Regions from separate parts of the Faecalibacterium sp. AM43-5AT genome, predicted to be linked through region 1. Evidence: predicted binding sites of a transcription regulator. Region 1 holds the regulator's gene; each other region holds the start of a gene.
The links. The regulator HrcA, encoded in region 1, represses chaperone genes, less so after heat shock. The targets are predictions, from matches to a motif close to TGTTAGCACTCNNNNNNNNNGAGTGCTAACA.
Positions count from the first base shown of each region.

Region 2: a site for HrcA is predicted at 1,607-1,637, ahead of DW937_RS12790 (Hsp20/alpha crystallin family protein). Genes of this name have one in related genera too.
Region 3: a site for HrcA is predicted at 1,900-1,930, ahead of DW937_RS00415 (NAD-dependent protein deacetylase). Genes of this name have one in related genera too.
Region 4: a site for HrcA is predicted at 1,477-1,507, ahead of DW937_RS12635 (Hsp20/alpha crystallin family protein). Genes of this name have one in related genera too.

Region 1 covers NZ_QVGZ01000003.1:150,370-154,090, forward strand. The annotation lists gene DW937_RS05920 (aminoacetone oxidase family FAD-binding enzyme) at 1-594, opposite strand, end outside; gene DW937_RS05925 (stage V sporulation T C-terminal domain-containing protein) at 822-1,364, shown strand; gene hrcA (heat-inducible transcriptional repressor HrcA) at 1,552-2,625, shown strand; gene DW937_RS05935 (nucleotide exchange factor GrpE) at 2,622-3,251, shown strand; gene dnaK (molecular chaperone DnaK) at 3,353-3,721, shown strand, end outside.
Region 2 covers NZ_QVGZ01000013.1:43,359-47,079, forward strand. The annotation lists gene DW937_RS12780 (threonine/serine exporter family protein) at 118-579, opposite strand; gene DW937_RS12785 (threonine/serine exporter family protein) at 576-1,346, opposite strand; gene DW937_RS12790 (Hsp20/alpha crystallin family protein) at 1,772-2,242, shown strand; gene DW937_RS12795 (oxaloacetate decarboxylase) at 2,353-2,481, opposite strand; gene DW937_RS12800 (sodium ion-translocating decarboxylase subunit beta) at 2,495-3,625, opposite strand.
Region 3 covers NZ_QVGZ01000001.1:78,306-82,026, forward strand. The annotation lists gene DW937_RS00390 (phosphoribosyltransferase family protein) at 1-31, shown strand, start outside; tRNA gene DW937_RS00395 (tRNA-Pro) at 127-204, shown strand; gene DW937_RS00400 (hypothetical protein) at 231-824, opposite strand; gene DW937_RS00405 (cation transporter) at 821-1,213, opposite strand; gene DW937_RS00410 (Rrf2 family transcriptional regulator) at 1,361-1,804, opposite strand; gene DW937_RS00415 (NAD-dependent protein deacetylase) at 1,931-2,911, shown strand; gene DW937_RS00420 (NAD-dependent protein deacetylase, SIR2 family) at 2,908-3,721, shown strand, end outside.
Region 4 covers NZ_QVGZ01000013.1:17,930-21,650, forward strand. The annotation lists gene DW937_RS15225 (macro domain-containing protein) at 1-1,199, shown strand, start outside; partial or broken gene DW937_RS12630 (ADP-ribosylglycohydrolase family protein) at 1,214-1,363, shown strand; gene DW937_RS12635 (Hsp20/alpha crystallin family protein) at 1,641-2,105, shown strand; gene DW937_RS12640 (YitT family protein) at 2,356-3,213, shown strand; gene DW937_RS12645 (alcohol dehydrogenase) at 3,320-3,721, shown strand, end outside.

The sequences.
Region 1 (3,721 bases):
GGTCAGGCAGGGGTACAGCGGCTCCACCCTGCCGCCGCACTGGGCGGCAAACCGGGTGCCAAAGCCGTCGGTGCCGAACTGCGGCCCTGCCTCGCCGCCCATGGCGCAGATGACGGCATCGGCGCGCAGCGTTTCGGCAGAGCCCTCTGCCGTATCGAACTGCACGGCGTAGCCGCTGCGGCTCTGGCTCAGGGTGCGCACGGTGCAGCCGGTGCGCAGCTGCACATGGTGCTGCGCAAGGTGGTGCTCCAGCAGGGCCAGCACGTCCGCCGCCTGATTGGAGTACGGATACACCCGGCCCGCCTCGTCGGTGCGGGTGTAAAGCCCCAGCGCACGGAACCAGCGCAGCGGGTCGGCGGTATTTACGGCATCCAGCAGCGGACGAAGTGCTGCCGGGTCGGCAGTGAAATACAGCTCCGGTGCAATGCCGGTGTTATCCAGATTGCAGCGGCCATTGCCGGTGGCAAGCAGCTTTTTGCCCGGCTTCGGGTTGCGCTCCAGCACAATGACCTGTGCAGCGGGGGCACTTTGTGCCGCCGCCAGCGCGGCTGCAAGACCGGCGGCACCGCCGCCCAGAATGAGGATGTTCGGCATCCGGACACCTGCCTTTCTCAGCAGAATTTTAGGATCTGTCTTCATAAGCGGGGTGCTGTGCTTATGAAAACGGCTTTTTGTATCATTGTAGCAGAACCCTGCCGGAAACGCAACGAAGAGACAGCTTTCCGTGCAGGTCTTTTTGCGCGGGGGCAGCAGGTATAAATGGCCCGGCCTGACAGATACTAGTGCTGCAGGCATTTTTAAGGAAACGGAGGAGCAAAAACATGAAAGCAACAGGAATCGTGCGCCGCATCGACGAGCTGGGCCGGGTGGTGATCCCCAAGGAGATCCGCCGCACCCAGCGCATCCGCCGCGGCGACCCGCTGGAGATCTTCACCACAGGCGACGGCGAGGTGATCTTTAAAAAGTATTCGCCCATTGGCGAGATGAACGCAGTAGCGGCCCAGTATACCGAGGTGCTCAGCAAAAGCTTTGCGCTGACCGCACTGGTGGCCGACCGCGACCGCATCCTGACGGTGAGCGGCTCCGGCCGACGGGAACTGGCCGACCGCAGCATCAGCCAGCCGCTGGAAAAGCTGATAGACGGCCGCAGGCTGTACCAGAGCGAGGGCATTGCCGAAAAGTGCATCCTGCCCTGCGAGGGCTCGCCCCGAGCAGTACTGTGCGCCGCACCCATCATTGCGGCGGGCGATGTGACCGGCGTGGTGGCCCTGCTGACCGAAGACCGCACGGCCACGCCGGATGCCGCCCAGCTCAAGGCCGTGAATGTGGCAGCGGCATTTCTGGCAAGGCAGATGGAAGAGTAAAGAACATGCCAGAGCGCTTTCCTTATAATAAGGAGGGCGCTTTCTTCGTTTATGACAGAATTATGAATCTTTTAAAACATTTTTCCAAGGGGCTTGACAGCACCGGAAAATTGGCTATAATGGTCTTAGCACTCAGGAACAAGGAGTGCTAAACAAACAAAGCGAACGCAAAAAGGAGGCAGGCGCTATGACGATGGATGCACGCAAGCAGCGAGTCTTGCAGGCGATCGTGGCGCTGTATGGTCTCGAAGGCGAGCCCGTTGGCAGCAGCGTGCTGGCAAACTACTTTGACATGGCAGTTTCCAGCGCAACGCTTCGCAATGAGATGGCGGCGCTGACAAAGCTGGGCCTGCTGGAGCAGCCCCACACCAGCGCGGGCCGTGTGCCCAGTGCCAAGGGCTACCGTTACTACCTTGATAATCTGCTGACCGACGATCAGCCGCTGGATCGTGTGAGCCGCGCCCGTGTGGATGCGGTGTTCGCAAGCCTCGACCATGAGCCGGAAAAGCTGGCCGCAGGTGCCGCCAAGGCGCTGGCCGCCATCAGCGGCTGCACCGCCGCCATCAGCACCCCATGTGCCGAAGACCTGTGCATCGCCCACTATGAAGTGGTTCAGGTGGGCCGCAGCGCAGCGGCTGTGCTGGCCGTTACCACGGCCGGTTACGTTCGTACCCGTGTGGCACGGGTGCGCACCGGTCTTTCCCGCGAGAATGCGGCAGCACTTGCCGCACTGCTCAACCGCAACCTTACCTTTGTAGCGCCGGTGGATCTTTCCACCCGGCTGCTGGCAGAGCTGTGCAGCCAGATCGACCCGGAGCTGGTGCCCGTTATCAGTGCAGCGGCTGCCATCCTGCAGGATTCCGTCAAGCCCCATGTATTTCTGGGCGGCGAGCAGTATCTGCTGGACTGGCCCCAGCTGGACGGCAAGGTGGGCGACATCCTCACACTGCTGAATGACGAGGAGCAGGCCGCTGGCCTGATCGCACCTCCGGCGGAACGCAGTGAGAGCGTGCTGCTGGGCGAGGATCTGGAACCGCAGATCCCGGGCCTGTGCATCGTGAGCGACCGGTATCTGGTGGGCGGAGGCCTGTGGGGTTCCATTGCATTGATCGGCCCCACCCGGATGCCCTTCCAGAAACTGATGCCGCTGCTGCATTACTTTGCAGATCAGCTGGGCGAGGGCATGAGCGGCAAACGAAAAGACACCCCGCAGGCTGCCGTACCGCGGCGGACTGTGATCTATAAGGAGGATCTGGAATGAGCGAAGAAGCAAAAAAGACGGCTCCGGCTCAGGAAGCGGAGCAGCCCGAAACGGCTCCCGAGGAAAAGGCCCAGCAGGCAGCACCCGAACAGGAACCTGCTGCTGAAGCTGCCGACCCGAAGGATGACAAGAAGAAGGATGGCGGCTGGTTCAACAAGAAGGCCCGTGAGCTGGAAGCCGTAAAGGCAAAGCTGGATGCTGCCGAAGCCAACGCTGCACAGGCCAAAGACCAGCTGCTGCGCATGGCAGCGGAGTACGAGAACTACCGCAAGCGCTCCACCCGCGAAGCCGACCAGAAGTTCAACGATGGCATTTCCTTTGCGGTGAACCAGATCATTCCCATTCTGGACACGCTGGAGATGGCAGCAAATGCCCCCACCACCGACGAGAACTACAAAAAGGGCGTGACCATGACGCTGGACAAGGCCGCCAAGGCGCTGGATGCCCTCCATGTGGAGGAGATCGAAGCGCTGGGCAAGCCCTTTGACCCCAACTTCATGAACGCAGTGCAGCAGATCCCCGCCCCGGATGGACAGGAGAGCGGCACCGTCATCACGGTCTACCAGAAGGGCTACAAGCTGGGCGATAAGATCGTCCGCCATGCGACCGTTGTAGTGGCCGAATAACAAAGCAGAAACCCGAAAGGGTTTTGAATATAACATCCGCTTACAAACATTTGAGCATCACATAAACAATAAGATTTGTTCTTTCGAGAGGAGTTTTCATTATGAGTAAGATCATTGGTATCGACCTTGGTACTACCAACAGCTGCGTGGCTGTCATGGAGGGCGGCGAGCCCGTTGTTATCGCAAACTCTGAGGGTGCACGCACCACCCCGTCTGTGGTGGGCTTCACCAAGACCGGCGACCGTCTGGTGGGTCAGGTGGCAAAGCGTCAGGCCATCACCAACCCTGAGAACACCGTTGCTTCCATCAAGCGCTTCATGGGCACCGACCACAAGGTGACCCTGAACGGCAAGGAGTACACTCCCCAGCAGGTCAGCGCTATGATCCTGCAGAAGCTGAAGGCTGATGCCGAGGCTTATCTGGGCGAGCCTGTTACCGAGGCCGTCATTACCGTTCCTGCATACTTCAAC
Region 2 (3,721 bases), on a different contig from region 1:
AAAGCCCTTCAGAATGAGCGTTAAAAGCGATTTTATCAAAATGTTATAACAATATTGCCCCTGTCAGCTGTGTGGGATGAAACCAAAGCTGACAGGGGCATTCTTCAATGTGGAAGATCACTGCTTTCCCGAAGAACGGATTGCAAGTGCGTGCAGCTTCCGGCTCAAATCGGCCAGACACCATGCGATTGCCATACCGCCGGCAATTCCAAGAGCGGCCAGAAAGGTCTGCTCTCCGAAATGCCCTGCAGCAGACAAATCATTGGAGACGACTGCGTTCATGCAGTAATAGAGGGTGCTTCCGGGAATGAGGGGAATGGCAGCGGTGATGAAGAAAGGCGTAGAGGGTGCATTGCAGCATCGGGCAAGAATTTCGGCATACAGAGCGGTACAGAAACCGGCCAACAGATTGGCAAGAAAGACGCTGCGCAGGGTGTTGGCGGCAAGAAGATAAGCCAGCCATGCCAGAAGTCCGCCTACACCGGCGGCGGGTAAGTAGCGCCGGTTCAGATTGAAGATCAGTCCAAAACCGACCGAACCAAGGGCAGCACTGAGCAACTGCGAAAAAACCTGTATCATGCGGAAATTCCTCCCATCAACCAGATGGCGGCCATTATGCCGAGTGCAAGGGTGGCGGCCATCAGAATGGCTTCCACCAGTCGAAGAGAGCCGGAAATAATGTCCCCAAGTAGGATGTCCCGGATGGAATTTGTCAGCATGATGCCGGGAATCAGCAGCATGATGATGCCAATCAGAACTTTATCGGCATGAAACTGCATCCCAAAGCGGCAGAGCAGCAGAGTGGAGACACCGCTGAGAAAGGATGCTATAAACTGAAATTCTACGCCATTCATACAAAAAGGCGAGAGATAGCGCTCCATCCAGCAAATCAGAACGGCAATGCCGCCGGCCAGCAGGCCGTCCCAGAGATTTCCACCAAAGAAGATGGCAAAACTGGAAGCAGCCAACACACTGCCGGCAAGATGCAGTCTTGGGTCCGGATGCTGTGCCAGAATGGCATTCAGCTGGCGCTGAAACTCTTCTATGGAAGGAGGCGCTGTGCAGATACGGCGGCTGAGCGCATTGAGCTTTTCCAAGGTCAGCAGGTCATTGCTGGCAGCGTGACGCAGGCGGCGGGTCTCGGTCTGCGGCGGCAGCGAGGGCATGGTAAGCGTGACCACGATGCTGGATGTGATCACGAATACATTCACATCTTCTGCCCCATAGGCGATTGCGATCCGGTTCAAAGTGTCCTCAACGCGGAATACTTCTGCGCCGCTGTTTTGTAAAGCTTCGCCCATTCGGACCAGAATGTGGAGAAAATGACTGATCTCGGTCTCTTCCACAATATCACTCTCTTTTCATCTCGGTTTCCACATTATTATAGCGGGTGGACCGGCAGAACGCAAGACGCTGCAAGGACAGAGAGACTTTTTGACAACTGCATGGTTTACGCGGGCAATGGATCGCCTGGTTCTGAAGAAACGGCTTGCATCCGTTCTGTCACAGCGAAAGACTACGATCAGAGAAGAAAAAATTGAATCCAGTGCAAACGATTTTGCCGAGAATTGCATGAAATATTATAAAAGTATTATTCTTTTATGAATTTTAGCACTCTACTATTGACACTGCTAATAAACGGTGCTATAACAGTGGCGTGCTCAGGAGAAAGGGGCATGAGGGAACCGCAAGGCTCCCGGGAAGACTCCGCTCCTGATGCACGATCTTGATTTTATGCCCGACCCGAACGCCGGGATTGGAGGGTTGTTTTATGTTTATGCCTGCTGTTTTCCATGAAAATCTGTTCGATGATTTCTTTGATCCGTTCTGGAACGACGGTGCGCTGGAGCGTGCAATGAATCGTGAAGAGCGTGAAGCCTTCGGCAAGCGCGGCGCAAACATGATGAAAACCGATGTGAAGCAGACCGCCGATGGCAACTATGATGTGGCTGTTGACCTGCCCGGCTGCAAGAAGGAAGACGTTCAGATGGAACTGAGCGACGGCTACCTGACCATTCAGGCCGTCCGCAGCCACTCCAATGATGAGAAGGACAACGATGGCCGTTATCTGCGCCGTGAGACCTTCTCCGGTACCTGTGCCCGCAGCTTCTATGTGGGTGATGCCGTGAAGAAGGAGGACATCCACGCAAAGTTCGAGGATGGCATCCTGCACATCGTGCTGCCCGCACCGCAGCAGCAGAAGGCTCTGCCTGCGAATCCCAATCTCATTGAAATCGAATAACGTTTGTGCACCGGTGTGAGGAACACCGGCGCATAAAACCAACCCCCGGAGAACCGTAAAAAGCTCTTCGGGGGTTTTTGTATTCTGATATCTCTACTTGATGGGATGAATTATTTCCGACTTGTCAGCCGGTTGAGCAGCATCACAGCCAGAACAATGACACCAATGACGAGAAGAATGCCGACCATGCCGATGAGCATCATGGGCATGGTGGTCATCCACGAAGAAAGATGAAGCATAAGTGTACCTCCGTTAAGCCATCAGGGTCAGAATCAGGCCGCCTGCAATGACGGATGCGATCTGCCCCGAAACGTTGACGCTGATGGAGTACATCAGCAGGAAATTCTGGTTATCTTCTTCCAATCCCATCTTGTTGACCACACGGCCGCTCATGGGGAAGGCCGAGATGCCGGCTGCACCGATCATCGGGTTCAGTTTTTTGCCTTCGGGCAGGAACAGGTTCAGCAGCTTTGCAAACAGCACGCCGCCTGCGGTATCAAAAACGAAGGCTACCAGACCCAGTGCAAGGATGAGCAGGGTATCGGGCCGGACAAATTTGTCAGCGGTCATCTGTCCGGCCACGGTCAGGCCCAGCACGATGGTGATGAGGTTTGCCAGCACATTCTGCGCGGTTTCGCTGAGGGCGTTCAGTACGCCGCACTCCCGCAGCAGGTTGCCGAACATCAGAAAACCAACTAGAGCTACGCTGGCAGGAGCTACCATACCGGCAATGATGGTTACCACAATGGGGAACAGGATCTTCGTCAGCTGGCTGACATTGCCCTTTTCATAGGGCATCCGGATGCGGCGGTCCTTCTGGGTGGTCAGCAGTTTAATGACCGGCGGCTGCACGATGGGCACCAGAGCCATGTAACTGTACGCTGCCACCATGATGGCACCAAGGTACTGGGAGTTGAGGGTGTTAGCTACAAAAATGGCGGTGGGACCGTCCGCTGCACCAATGACAGCGATGGAAGCAGCATCCTTCAGATCAAAGAAGAAGCCTGCCAGAAACAGGGTGAAGAAAATACCAAACTGCGCTGCGGCACCAAAGAGCATGAGCCACGGCTTTTCCAGCAGGGGGCCAAAGTCGATCATAGCACCAATGCCGATGAAAAGCAGCAGGGGAAACAGCTCGTTGGACATGCCTGCTTCAAACAGGGAGGAAATGGGGCCTACGGTATCGCCCTGCGTGATGGCACCGGACAGCGGCAGATTGACCAGAATGGCTCCGAAGCCCATGGGCAGCAGCAGGCTCGGCTCCATCTTTTTGGCGATGGCAAGGTAGATGAGCAATGCACCAATGCCCCACATCACCACCATCTGCCAGGTCAGGTTTCCAAAATTGGAAAACAGACTTGCGAATGTGTTCAGAAAGTTCATAGTTTTCTTGCCTCCTATTGTGCTCCGGTGCGGTGACAAGAAAAAAGAGACTCCCGCCACAGCACCTTGTCTGTGACAAAAGTCTCAAGCGAACAC
Region 3 (3,721 bases), on a different contig from region 1:
GCCGCTGCAGGAAAACGAGCCGGAGTTTTGAAAATTTATTTGCAAAAAACTGGCAGAAAAAGCTTGACAAAACACCCTGAATCAAGTATACTAATTGAGCTGTGAGCGATAACCGCTTGCAGATATCCGGGTGTAGCGCAGTTTTGGTAGCGCGCTTGAATGGGGTTCAAGAGGCCGTGAGTTCGATTCTCGCCACTCGGACCAGACGCTTCTCAGTCGAACTTGATTTATCAAAGTTCAACTGGGGAGCGTTTTTTTTTGCTTTCGGTTTCTTCGGAAATGTTAAAATAAATAAGCAGTTCGGAATCACTAACTTCTATATTTGTTACGAAAGTGTTAATAAGGCGGCGTTTATAGGCATCGTCCTGCTCTGTGGGCTGGGCGTAGAACTGCTGCAACAGGAAAAGATACTGCTCCTTGGTGAAGAGCAGGGGCTTCTCAGCTTCCATCGTGGAGAGCTGATAGGTCAGCGTGTTTTTCTGCTGGGTCAGATCATCCAGACGGGCGACAAGCTGGGGGTTTGCACTGCCGGTTTCGATGGCATCCATGATGTTCTTGCTCCTGCGGCGCACATCCCGGAGTTCCTGTTCCAGCACATCGCGCTCAGCGTTGGGCTTCTCCATGTCGGCTTTCTGCACCTCGACCATCGTTTCGGCAAGGAGTTCCATCGTTTCCGGCTGCAACAGGTGGTCACAGATGGAGCGGATCACCTTGCCCTCTAAATCATCCTTCGGGATATTGCGCTTGCGGCACTGGGGGTTGGAGCAGGCGTAGTAGCGGTACACCTCACCGTTGCCGCCGCTGTGCCCGCTTACGCCCTTCATGGTGCAGCCGCACTTTGCGCAGAACAGTTTGCCGGAAAGCAGATAATCCGCTTTCGGTTCATGTAGAACAGCGGAATGGTGAATACGAAGGACCAAATGACCCGGCGCTTCATCGTTTCGTATTCCTTTTTCGCCGTGTCCACCGGGGAGACAGCCTGGGCAGCTGATTTTCCATTGACCTGCTGTATGGATGCGCCATAGCCCGCCTTTTCTACAGCGGCGATAATCTGCCCACTGTTTACATTTTTGTCGTCGTATGTCACCACCATACTGTTTTTTAACAGATTGACATTGCACTCTTGCACGCCGGTCAGGTTGGATACGCTTTTTTGTACCCTAGCCTGGCAGGCCGCACAAGTCATGCCTGTGACATTGTACTTTTCCTGCATTTTTTGAAACCTCCTTTGCCGGAAAATAGGACACCCATACGGGGTGTCGGTCTTTCTGGTTTCCAGTATAGTCCGGCAAGGAGGTTCTGTATTTCCCGTTCAGAAGAATTTTTGTCCCAAATGGAAGAGTTTCTGAAAATCAATCTGTCATAAACGCTGCAAGAGCATCCCTTCTAACTTCATGTGATATTGTTCCAGCACATCTTTCAGCGTGATCTCTTGCATTCTTTGTTCCGCTGTTTTTTGAATGTCCAAGTAAAAATCCCGCAGCACCAGTTGGATATTTACGCCCACGCCACAAGCGGGGTTGGTGTGGACGTCCTGATGGAGCAGGGGCTTGTCGCCCTCTACTGCCCGATAGGCATCCAGTAGAGTGATTTTCTCCGGCTCACGAGCCAGAGCAGGTCGGGGATGTCCCTTCACGCTGACCAGCAGTCCACCCTTCCGCAGGGCGGACATGAGCTGGCGCACATAGGCAGGATTCGTCTGAATGCTCTCTGCCAGCTTGTCACTGGTCAGGTCGCAGTCTGGGTACAGAGCGATAAAAGCCAGAATATGAACAGCATCGCTAAGGCGGGTGGGATATTTCATGGACTGATCTCCTTTTTTCTTTGATGTTATTTTTATTATAACAGCATATTGACAACAGCGCAAGAGGATGCTAAAATGATTTGAAGTAAGAATAAAAATAACACCCACTCGAAAGGAATGGTGACAATGAACTTCTATGATGATTTGGTCATGCAGACCCAGATGAATTATTCCAGGCACTATCCTATCTATGCTTCCGGCAGTACGCCTTATCAGCTGACTGACAAAAAGCCGCTGCCGTATAGCGAACAGATCCATCGTTTGGTACAGGAGGTAAAGGAAGCTGACTGTGTGGTAGTGGGCGGGGCCTCCGGCCTGTCCGCTGCCGGTGGCGGAGATTTTTACTATGAGGACAACGACTCCTACCGCAAATACTTCCACCCTTTTGCCGAGAAGTACCACTTCAAAGGTGCTTTTGCAGGGATGATGCACCCCTGGAAGACAAGGGAAGAGTATTGGGGGTATCTCGCCACATTCCTTCACACCACCCAGACCGCACCTGTGCGTCATCCCTATCTGGATCTAGACGCTTTGTTGAAAGGCAAGGACTTCTTCATCCTCACCACCAATCAGGATACCCAGTTTGTCAAGCTCTACCCGGAGGAGAAGGTGGCGGAGATCCAGGGAGATCACCGGTTCTTCCAGTGTGCCGCCTGCTGTACCGATGACACCTGGGATGCGGTAAAGCCAGTGGCTGATATGGTGGCCGCTATGGGGGATGGCACGAAGATTCCCACGGATCTCATTCCCCGGTGCCCTCACTGCGGCGGCGAGGCTTTCCCCTGGGTGCGAGGATATGGGAATTTCCTGCAAGGAAAGAAATATGAAGAACAGTACGAAAAAATTTCTCGCTACGTACTGGAACACAAAGACAGCAAAATTCTGTTCCTGGAGTTGGGCGTTGGTCGAATGACTCCCATGTTTATCCAAGAGCCTTTCTGGAACATGACCCTCAGCTTTCCCCATGCTCGATATATTGCTGTCAACGACAAATATGACTTCCTGCCCAAGCAGTTGGAGAATAAGGGCATGACCATTGTGGCCGACATTGCTCAAGTGCTGCGGGATGCACGGAACACCATGGAAAGCGGAGATAACGATCAATGAGGGTTGGAAACCAAGCAGCGCTTCAGGAACTTGCCGAGCGTATTGCTCAAGCAGATGCCGTTGTGATCGGAGGCGGCTCCGGCCTGTCAAGCGCAGCTGGATACGACCACTACCATTGGTCCCCGGCACTTTCGGAGGCATTGGCTCCCTTTCGTGAACAGTATGGCTTTACCTCTCCACTGGCTGGATTCTACCATTGCTTTTCTAGCTATGGGGAGCAGTGGGGATATTACAGCCAATATATGCGCTTCATGTGGGAAGCCCCTACGGGGCAGCCCTATCTGGATCTGCAAACGCTTGTTGCAGATAAACCGGTCTTTGTGCTGACCACTAATGTCGATCAGCAGTTTTTTCGGGTATTTCCCCAGGAACAAATTTGCGCCTTTCAGGGAGACTTTAGCTACTGCCAGTGCAGCCAGCCCTGTCGGGATGATATTTGGGAAAACCGCGAACTGGTAAAGGAACTGACCGGTCGCTTGGTGGGTGTGCGCCTGCCGGAGGAAGCTGTTCCTCGTTGCCCGGATTGCGGGCGGGTGCTGGTGCCTTGGGTACGAGATGATACCTTTCTGGAGGGAACCTTCTGGCAGGATAACCTGCACCGCTACCATAGATTCCTGCGACGCTGGATAATGGATCAGTCCGACAAAAAAGTCCTGCTGTTGGAACTTGGCGTGGGTGAGATGACGCCCAGTATCATCAAACTGCCCTTCTGGGAACTTACTGCCAAAAACGAAAACGTCTTTTATGCATGTCTTAATCGAGAGTCATCTCATAGGCCAGAGCATCTGCGGGGACGCAGCCTGTATCTGC
Region 4 (3,721 bases), on a different contig from region 1:
TGCCGTTTCTGATGATCCGCAATGACATCACCAAAGTGGCGGCGGATGCCATTGTCAACCCGGCCAACCGGAACCTTTTGCAGGGCAGCGGCACCAGCCGTGCCATTTATCAGGCGGCAGGGGAGCAGGAGCTGACCGCCGTCTGCGAAGCCATCGGCCGTTGCGATTTGGGCAGAGCCGTGTGTACTCCGGCATTCGGTCTGCCCGCAAAATATATTTTCCATGCAGTCTGCCCAGCGTGGCACGGCGGCGGGTTCGGCGAAGCTGAACAATTAGCCGGTGCATACCACTCCGCATTGGAATTAGCCGCAGAGTACCACTGTGAGAGCGTGGCTTTTCCGCTGCTGTCCAGCGGAAACTATGGCTACCCCAAAGAACAGGCCTTCCGCATTGCGGTGGACACCATCACACAGTACGTCATGGAGCACGACCTGACCGTGTATCTGGTGCTCTACGATCGGGACTCGCTGGCCGTGAGCCGGAAGCTGTTCGCCTCGGTGGAGGAGTACATTGACGACCACTATGTAGCACAGAACGATGAAAGCTACGGATTTGACCGTCGGTGCAGGGAATTGTCAGAGCGGCGGAGGCTTCTGGAAGAAGATGCTGCCCTGCCGATGCTAGGTGCAGTTCCGGCACCCGCCGCGGCACCCAGGACAGCCCGCAGTCTGGAAAGCCTGATGGATAATCTCGGTGAAAGCTTCACCACCCGGCTGCTGCGGCTCATTGACGAGCGGGGGCTGAAGGACTCCACCGTGTACTACGTCCGGGGCTGCACGGCGCTGCTGGATGCCATTGGTTGTGGCATGGAAAAGATGGTGAATATCCAGCGCCATCTGCCGGAGGACGAGCGTGCCGAAAAGGTCATCTTTGTCATCACCACGGACGGCTTGGAAAACGCCAGCAAACGGTTTAGCTATGAGAAGATCCGCCGGATGATCGAGCGGGAAAAAGAGCAGTACGGCTGGGAGTTCCTGTTCCTCGGTGCCAACATGGACGCCGTGAAGGAAGCTGCCCGCTTCGGCATCTCGTCCGACCGGGCTGTGCGGTTCGAGAATGACGCACAGGGCGTGGCGGTCAACTACCACGTTGTCAGCGAGACGGTTTCCCGGATGCGGGAGGCACCCTGCTGCGCGGCCATCGGCGCAGAGTGGAAAGAACAAATCGAAGCTGATTTCCAGAAGCGGCATCATAGGTAAGGGAGAAAACAGCCATGTTAGGAGCAATTTTGGGTGACATCGTGGGCAGTCCCTATGAATTTGACCACAACAATTACAAGCACAAGGATTTTCCGCTGCTGAGCGAGAAATCGCACTTCACCGATGATACCGTCATGACCGCTGCGGTGGCACGGGGATTGATTGCAGGTATGAACTGTTGTGCTTCATGATTGCCAAGATGATATAAAATGCGATGATGTGACTGAATTTTGAAAAGATTGCATAGGATTTTATAAAAGTATTATTCTTTCATGAACTTTAGCACTCTTCTATTGACACTGCTAATGAACGGTGCTATAACAGTGGCGTGCTCAGGAGGAAGGGCAAAAGGAGAACCGCAAGGCTCCCCGGAAAGCCTTTCCGAGTGGACGCTTCAGATTTTTTGCCCCGACCCGAACGCCGGGATTGGAGGAATGATTTATGCTTATGTCGACTGTTTTCCATGAAAACCTGTTCGATGATTTCTTCGATCCGTTTTGGAATGACGCTGCACTGGAATGTGCTATGAACCGTGAGGCTCGTGGCGCCTTTGGTAAGCGTGGTGCAAACATGATGAAGACCGATGTCAAACAGACGGACAACGGCTACGAAGTAGCGGTTGACCTGCCGGGCTGCAAGAAGGAAGACGTCCAGATGGATCTGAACGACGGCTACCTGACCATTCAGGCAGTGCGCAGCCACAGCAGCGACGAAAAGGATAAGAAGGGCCGCTATCTGCGGCGCGAATCCTTCTCCGGCACCTGCGCGCGCAGTTTCTACGTGGGCGATGTGAAGAAGGAAGACATCCACGCAAAGTTCGAGGATGGTGTCCTGCACATCGAGCTGCCTGCTCCTCAGCAGACGAAGGCTTTGCCTGAGAACCCGAACCTGATCGAGATCGAGTAAAACGCCGGTCGTGTGCGCCAAGGCACAACGCACATAAAGTGGCCCCGGAGAGCTGTAACAAGCCCTCCGGGGCCATTTTTGTTTCGCTATCTTTTCCGCAAGGGAAAAACATGGTATACTGAGAACAGCAACTTCAGAATTTATGGAGGTACTTCACTATGGAATACAAACGCTTTGGCGGTAAGCTCCTTGTCCGCATCGACAAAGATGAGGAGATCAGTGAAACAAATTTGACTTTAGGGGGACAAAGATGAGTGATGTAAAAGGAAAGACCGGCGCAGTCCTGAGGGAGACGGCAGTCCTGACCGGGGCGGTGGCGATCATTGCGGCGGGCGTTTTCTTTTTTCTGGTGCCGAGCCATACATCCGTCAGCAGCATTTCCGGCCTTGGCATCGTGCTGTCCAATTTTGTGCCGCTGCCCTTGTCGGTCATTACGATGATCCTGAACGTCGTGCTTCTCATCATCGGGTTCTTTACCTGCGGCAGAGAATTTGGCGCAAAGACCGTATACACCAGTGTGCTGCTGCCGGTGTTTCTGGGGCTGTTTGAAAAGCTGTTCCCGGAGTTCGGCTCGATGACCGGCAGTCAGGAGCTGGACGTGCTGTGCTATATTCTGGTGGTCAGCATCGGGCTGAGTATTTTGTTCAACCGCAATGCATCCTCCGGCGGGCTGGATATCGTGGCAAAGATCATGAACAAGTACCTGCACATGGAATTGGGAAAAGCCATGTCTCTGTCGGGAATGTGTGTGGCGCTTTCCGCGGCCCTGGTTTACGATAAAAAGACCGTGGTGCTGAGTATCCTCGGTACTTACTTCAACGGCATCGTGCTGGACCATTTCATCTTTGATAACAGCATCAAACGCCGAGTCTGCATCATCACCGAAAAAGAGGAGGCGCTGCGTCAGTTCATCCTCCATGACCTGCACAGCGGTGCGACCATGTACGAGGCCATCGGTGCATACAATCTGGAAAAGCACAACGAGATCATTACCATCGTGGACAAGAGCGAATATCAGAAGCTGATGAACTTTATCAACCGGGAAGACCCCAAGGCTTTTGTTACCATTTACAATGTGTCCAGCATGCAGTATCAGCCCAAGATCTGATCGGCGGAGAGCTGCCGCAAAGGGCGGGCCTTTTGCGGCTTGCTCTTTGCCATAGCTGCGTGGTATACTCCGTTCGGAAAGGTCAAAGCGCGTGGAGGTAAAAAGCATGCTGACCTATACCTATGTTTCAGAGAGAACGTTTGCCCTGATGGAAAAACCAAAGCCGGTGCTGCAGCACGAGCGGGACGCCATTGTAAAGGTGACCCTTGCCAGCATCTGCTCCAGCGACCTGCACATCAAGCACGGCAGCGTGCCCCGGGCGGTGCCCGGCATCACGGTAGGGCACGAGATGGTGGGCATCGTGGAAGAAGTGGGCAGTGCGGTGACCAATGTGAAACCCGGCGACCGGGTGACGGTGAACGTGGAGACCTTCTGCGGAGAGTGCTTTTTCTGCAAAAAAGGCTTTGTGAACAACTGCACCGATCAAAACGGCGGCTGGGCGCTGGGCTGCCGCATCGACGGCGGGCAGGCCGAGTATGTCCGGGTGCCCTTTGCGGATCAGGGACTG